Regions from separate parts of the Geobacillus sp. ZGt-1 genome, predicted to be linked through region 2. Evidence: riboswitches for the same ligand, from Rfam matches in the RefSeq annotation. Region 2 holds a riboswitch; the other holds the start of a gene.
The links. A riboswitch is a leader RNA that binds a small molecule or an ion and turns the genes downstream of it on or off. The one in region 2 is predicted to bind thiamine pyrophosphate.

Region 1 (3,694 bases), on a different contig from region 2:
CAGACGCCTGGATACCAAATCCCTTCAGCGGCAATGACGTCTTTATAGTCGGAAAACACCGCCTTCGCCTCGCCGTCGGCGATGATGCGCCCATCGCGGCCGAACAAGACAATGCGATCCACAAAGTCGAGCACATGGTCAATTTTATGCTCGACGATGATGACCGTTTTGCCGCGGCCCACCTGCTTCACCGTTTGCCATACCGCCTTCGTCCCTTCTTCATCAAGCAGCGCCGTCGGCTCATCCAAAAACAAGACATCCGGCTCAAGCGCCAGCACCGAAGCAAGAGCCAATCGCTGCTTCATTCCACCGGAAAGCGTATGAATATCCGTATGCGGAGCGATCTCCAAACCGACTTGGTTCAGCAGGGCACGGATGCGGACGGGCATCTCGTGGCGCGGCACGCTTCGATTTTCGAGGGCAAAAGCGATTTCCTCGTCCGCATACGGCATGCAAAATTGAGCATCAGGATCTTGGAAAACATAGCCCCACCGTTCCGGCCGCTTAAGGCGCTCCGCTTTCATCGGCACATCGATCGAGCGGGGAATGATGCCAGCCATCACTTGCAATAATGTCGACTTGCCGCATCCGGACGGACCAAGGAGGAGCACTTTCTCCCCCTCGGCAATCGAAAGCGACAAGTCGCGAAACAGCAGCCCGTCGCTCCCGGGAAATTTCAGGCGCAGCCGATCAATCGCAATTGCTTGTTTCATCGCCATTCGCCGCCTTACCGGTTCAATGCATCGTAATCGTCTTTCGAGGCCGGCCGCCACATTTGCGTCACTCCGGTTTTTTCGAGCGCTTTCGCCAATGAAACAGCAAGCACGCCGGAGATGAGGATGGCGCCGATAAAACGCGCCAGCAAAAAGAGCGCCATATTCCATGGGGCGAGCGCCTCAATATAGCCTTTGTAAAAGTCCATGATGAGCGAGCCAATCGTCGCCCCGACCGCGCCGAGCGATACAACGAACGTATCAAAGCGCCGATAGCGGAAGGCGGCAAAGACGAGCTCGGCCAACAGCCCTTGAACGACCCCGTAAATGAGCACTTCAAGCCCCCATTGCGATCCCATGATCAGCTCGCCGGACGAAGCCGCAATCTCCGCGAGCAACGCCACCCCTGGCTTGCGAATGAGCAAATAAGCGAGCGAGGAGGCGATAAACCACATGCCGTAAATGAATTGATCGAGATGAAACCCTACTGCTCCCACCGCGCTATATAGCGGTCCCCATAATTTGTAAATAACGCCAAACACAATCGCAATGACGATCGTCGTTAAAATATCCACCAATCTTAACCCTTTTGTCTTCACTTCCATCCTGTTCTCCTCCTTGTCTCACGTCAACGGCTCGCCGCCAATTCAGCCGACGGCCACTGCTCAAGCCGATACGCCATCTCCCAAAACTCGTACTCATATTCGCTGCTGATGAGGAAATGCCGCTTCATCCGATGGCGATCCTCTTCGGTGACCTCGTCAGCGATGTCGTCAAGCCGCGCGATTTGCTCTTCCACAAGCGAGCGGAACCAGTCCGAACTGTAGGTGCCGATCCATTTTTCATAAATCGGATCGTTCGGGCGGCACGTTTTCAAGCGCTCGCCAATTTCGTAATACAGCCAGTAGCACGGCAAAATGGCGGCGATAACATCACCGAGATGCCCTTCGTACGCCGCGCGGTACATGTGCGACGTATAGGCGTACGCCGTCGGCGCCGGAATGAACGCCGCCCTTTCCTCTTCTGTAATGCCCAAGAGCTCGGCGAACGTTTCATGCAGAGACAGCTCGGCTTCGCACGTGCTTTGTGCATGGTGCGCCAACCGGGCTGTCGTCGCCAAATCCGGCGATTTCGCCGCCCCGATCGCCTGCACGCGGGCAAAATGGCGCAAATAATAGGCATCTTGCATCACGTAATAGCGAAACTTCTCGCGCGCAAGCGTCCCTTGGCCAAGCTCCTGAACAAACGGATGGCGGAAACTCGCCTGCCAGATCGGATCGGCCGCTTGGCGCAATTGTTTGGCAAATGACATTCGTTTTCCCCCTTTTTGGCAAAATAAAAACGCCGCTTCCTTTGCCGATTGGCGTAAAGAAAGCGGCGTGGGCATGCGACGTTGGCAAGGCAAAGCCTAGCCTTGCTGTGCTGCTCCTCCACTTCCCTACGCTGGCATTACCCAGATCAGGTGCTAAGGGTCTCAAAGGCACACTTTGATCTCAGCCTTTCTAAAGGCCCCCCTAGTGGATGATGGTGCAATTTTCAGTTTTCTTTACACTTAATCATACCATGGCACGAACGATTGTCAATCTTTTTTTCTCCGACGTTGCGCTATGCGTTGCAATCCGCTATGATGGAAACGCAGCAATTGACGACGGAATGGGAGTGGAAACGATGGCGAAGGTCATCCTGAAAAGAGAACGGAAAAAACGGCTTGAGCAAGGGCATCCATGGATTTTTCAAAGTGAAGTTGACCGCATCGAAGGCGATGCTGCGCCGGGCGACTTCGTTGACGTTTACAATCATCAAGGGTATTGGCTGGCGAAAGGATATATCAACCCCGCTTCGCAAATCATCGTCCGCGTCTTGACGCAAAACCCAAACGATGAACTCGATGAGCGCTTTTTCATCGACCGCATCCGTCAGGCGTGGGCGTACCGTGAACGGATGATTCCCGGCGTTCGCTCCTGCCGCGCCGTCTATGGCGAAGCCGACTTTTTGCCCGGATTGATCGTCGACAAATATGAAGATGTGCTTGTTGTGCAAATTTTGGCGCTCGGCATGGAAAGGCGGAAAGACTGGATTTTGCGCGGCTTGCTTGACGTGTTTGCCCCAAGGGCCATTTATTTGCGCAACGATGTGTCCGTTCGGGAGCTTGAGGGTCTCAAACAAGAAAAAGGCTTTTGGTACGGGGAAGCGGAAACGGAAATCGAAATCGAGGAAAACGGCGTGAAATACATCGTCGATATTGAAAACGGACAAAAAACAGGCTTTTTCTTCGACCAACGGCAAAACCGCGCCGCTCTTCGTCCGCTCATCGGTCCGGAGACAACCGTGCTCGACTGCTTCACCCATACCGGCTCGTTTATGCTAAACGCTTGTCTGTATGGGGCAAAACATGCTACTGCCGTCGATATTTCTGAACATGCCATCGAAACAGCGAAACGGAACGCCGCGTTAAACGGATTCACGAACGTTGAATTTGTCGTCGCCAACGCCTTCGACTATTTGCGCGAATCGGTGCGCGCCGGCAAACAGTGGGATGTCGTCATCATCGACCCGCCGGCGTTCGCGAAATCGGCCCATGCCGTCCCGAAGGCGCTGCGCGGCTATAAAGACATTAACTTAAACGGATTGAAGCTTGTCAAAGACGGCGGCTTTTTCGTCACATCAAGCTGCTCGTACCACGTCCGCCCGCACCTATTTCAAGAGATGATCGCTGATGCGGCATTTGACGCGAAAAAAGTGCTGCGCCAAGTATATTGGAACGGCGCCGGCTACGACCACCCGAAACTCCTTGCCGCGGAAGAAGGCGACTACTTAAAATTCGCCATTTACGAAGTGCATTCCCGGCGGTGACGAGCCGCACTCAAAGGCCGTTTCGATGCGCCGCTGGGCAGAAAAAACGCCTAGGGGTTATCCCTAAGCGTTTTTTCGTTCCCTGGGGCGAAGCGATTGTTCTTTATGCAAGACCGACAGATAGACAA
Region 2 (3,654 bases):
GGAATATTGCTCTTCAACACTGTTGTTCAAATTGAAAAGTCTTGCGGCGCCACAACTTAATTCCTTGCGATTTCTCCCAAACCGAGCGAATCCGTTGTTTTTCACCAGCCTTTTAGACTAGAAAATCTTTGCAAATCCACACATTCATGATTATGGCCAGGAAGGAAAATGAATGATCATTCACGAATCTATTTAAGCGGTGAAGATAAAGAAAAGACGATTGCATAATGGAAAAGGAGGAGAACGACTTTGTCTTTATCCAGTTATATTATCCGCACAATGTTCGTTGTCATTCCTGGCACAGCGGCGATCGGCATGGCCACATGCCTGGTCAACGGCATTCGCGGGGCGGCATTTTGGTGGACGCTTGTTGCTACGGTGCTGTTTGGCGCGATGCTCGGCTTCGTTTCGGCAACGCTCAACTATCGACGGTTTGTTGCCCCGATTGCCGTTATTAACGAACATTTAGGCAAGATGACAGGCGGAGATTTGACGGTGCGCATACCTCTTGATCGCGTCCAGCAGCTGCGGCCGATTGCGGCGTCGTTAAACGATATGGCAAACGCTTGGCAAAGTGTGATGGGGCAAGTCCAACATCATGCCGAAGAAGTAGCGCAATATTCTCAGCAGCTTGCCGCCGTCGCCGAACAGACGACGAAAGCGACAGAGCAAATTGCGACAACGATGGAAACGCTTGCGGCAAGTGCGGAGGAGCAGGCCGATGCTGTTCGCACCACCGCCGCGTCCGTGCATGATATTTCCCAAACATTGAGCGACGTCGCTTTCCATACGAAAGAAGTGGCGCACCAGGCTGAGAAAACATCGGCGAAAGCAGAGGACGGCAAGCAGTCAATCGGACAAATGTCCAAGCAAATGCAGTTCATTTACGATCATGTGCAAACGCTCGGCCAGGTGGTGAAAGGGCTTGGGGAGCGCTCCAACGAGATTGGACAGATTACGGAAGCGATCACCGGCATTGCGTCGCAGACGAATTTGTTGGCGCTCAATGCGGCGATCGAAGCGGCGCGCGCCGGCGAGCAAGGGAAAGGGTTTGCGGTTGTCGCGGACGAAGTGAGGAAGCTCGCAGAACAATCAGCGCGCTCAGCGCAACAAATTTCCGAGCTGATCGGTTACATTCAAGAAGAAACGAAGCGGGCAGTTGCGTCTGCCGAACAGGTGATCGCCGAAGTGGCGAAAGGATTGAACGTTGCGGCGGCATGCGGCCAATCATTTGCCCATATCCGCGAGGAGGTCGGCCAAGTGAGCAAACAAATTGGACAAGTATCGTCCGCCATCGAGCAAATGACGGAGCATGCTCGTCAAGTGAACGACGCACTCCAACAGATGACCAATATTGTCGAACAGTCAGCGTCTGGTGCGGCCAACGTATCGGCAGCGACCCAGGAACAAATGGCTTCCGTCGAGGAAATCGCCTCTTCGTCGACATCGCTCGGTCAGATGGCGGACGAGATGCGGGCAATGCTGAAGAAATTTTCTGTGTGAGTGAGGAAAAGGACGCTTTCTTCGAGAAAGAGGGGCTTTCAAACGACGTGTGGGAGTCAACGTTTGGAATAAAATGGTTTGCATCTTTGCCAATTGCCTGATAGAATAAAAAAAGTCAGTCATCATTGTGATACGCTTATCTGCTAGGGGAGTCCGAGAGCCGGGCTGAGAAAAGAACGCGATGAAGTTCTTTGACCCTTTGAACCTGATCTGGGTCATGCCAGCGTAGGGAAGCAGGCAGCGGGAACAGATGGACGTGTCTTGTTCATTTGGCCTTTTGCCTTCGATCAGGTTCCGGTGTCGGAACCTGTTTTTATTTTGAATCGGCCGCCATCGCCTATTCTCGTGTTTGCCCCGCTTCAGACGGTGTGGCTTCAGATCTGATTTTTCATCATTTTATGTTGAAAGGGGAAGCCACGCATGGAAAACATCCGCTCGTTTATGTCGTTTCCGGAAAGCCGCAAAGTGTACATCGAAGGGTCGCGCCCGGATGTGCGCGTGCCGATGAGAGAAATTGCTTTATCGCCAACGAAAACGCCGCAAGGAATGGTGGAAAACAAACCGGTGCGTGTCTACGATACGACGGGCCCGTATACGGATCCCGATTTTGAACCGGACGTGGAGAAAGGCTTGCCTCCTCTTCGCCGCCGCTGGATTGTCGAGCGCGGCGATGTGGAGGAAATGGAGCGGTCTTCTGTTGCGATCCAACGTTCGCTTCCGTTTGTGCGCCGTCCATTGAGGGCAAAGCCCGGAAAAACAGTGACACAAATGCATTACGCCAAACGGGGGATCATTACGCCAGAAATGGAGTTTGTCGCGATTCGTGAACAAATCGATCCAGAAATTGTCCGCCAAGAAGTCGCCGCTGGTCGGGCCATTATTCCGGCCAATATTAACCATCCAGAGAGCGAACCGATGATCATCGGACGTCGTTTCCATGTGAAAATTAATGCCAATATCGGCAACTCGGCTGTTTCTTCATCGATTGAAGACGAAGTGGAAAAATTGCTTTGGGCAGTGCGTTGGGGCGCCGATACGGTCATGGATTTATCGACCGGCAAACACATTCATGAAACGCGCGAGTACATCATCCGCAATTCGCCGGTCCCCGTGGGAACGGTGCCGATTTATCAGGCGCTCGAAAAGGTAGGAGGGGTGCCGGAGAAGCTGACATGGGACGTGTACCGCGAGACGCTCATCGAGCAGGCTGAACAAGGAGTCGACTACATGACGATCCACGCCGGTGTGCGGCTTCATTACATTCCGCTCACCGCCAACCGGACGACCGGAATTGTCTCGCGCGGCGGCTCGATCATCGCCCAATGGTGTTTGGCCCACCATGAAGAAAACTTTTTGTATACGCATTTTGAAGAAATCTGCGAGATTTTGAAACAATACGATGTCGCGATCTCCCTTGGCGACGGCTTGCGCCCCGGCTCCATCGCCGATGCGAACGATGAGGCGCAGTTTGCGGAACTCAAGACGCTCGGCGAGCTGACGAAAATCGCCTGGAAGCATGATGTGCAGGTGATGATCGAAGGGCCGGGGCACATTCCGATGCATAAAATTCGCGAAAATGTCGAGCGGGAACAGGAAATTTGTCATGGAGCGCCGTTTTATACGTTAGGGCCGCTTGTCACCGACATCGCGCCCGGGTATGACCATATTACGTCAGCGATTGGCGCCGCCATCATTGGCGCTTATGGAACGGCGATGCTTTGTTACGTAACGCCCAAAGAACATTTAGGGTTGCCGAATAAAGAGGACGTACGCGCCGGGGTCGTGGCCTATAAAATCGCCGCCCATGCGGCTGATCTGGCAAAAGGGCATCCAGCCGCTCAGCAGCGTGACGACGCGCTCTCGAAAGCGCGCTTTGAATTTCGTTGGAACGATCAGTTCAATTTATCCCTCGATCCGGAACGGGCCCGCGAATACCATGATGAAACATTGCCGGCTGAGGCGGCGAAAACGGCTCATTTTTGTTCGATGTGCGGGCCGAAATTTTGTTCCATGAACATTTCACATGAACTGCAACGGAAAATCAAAGAGGAGGGGATGAAAGAAAAAGCGCAACAATTTATTCGGCAAGGGTCGTCGCTGTATCAATGACAAGAAGCGGGCTGCGATGCTCGGCATGGTGGAGAGGATATG

Region 1: it holds a riboswitch for thiamine pyrophosphate, as region 2 does, so the genes downstream of both, tenA (thiaminase II) here and thiC (phosphomethylpyrimidine synthase ThiC) in region 2, are expected to answer to the same signal.

The regions. Positions count from the first base shown of each region.
Region 1 covers NZ_LDPD01000008.1:73,468-77,161, reverse strand. The annotation lists gene VU18_RS02575 (ABC transporter ATP-binding protein) at 1-713, opposite strand, end outside; gene VU18_RS02570 (ECF transporter S component) at 728-1,318, opposite strand; gene tenA (thiaminase II) at 1,342-2,025, opposite strand; TPP riboswitch at 2,132-2,239, opposite strand; gene VU18_RS02560 (class I SAM-dependent rRNA methyltransferase) at 2,382-3,566, shown strand; gene VU18_RS02555 (MFS transporter) at 3,630-3,694, opposite strand, start outside.
Region 2 covers NZ_LDPD01000006.1:130,641-134,294, forward strand. The annotation lists gene VU18_RS01540 (methyl-accepting chemotaxis protein) at 250-1,503, shown strand; TPP riboswitch at 1,639-1,752, shown strand; gene thiC (phosphomethylpyrimidine synthase ThiC) at 1,924-3,612, shown strand.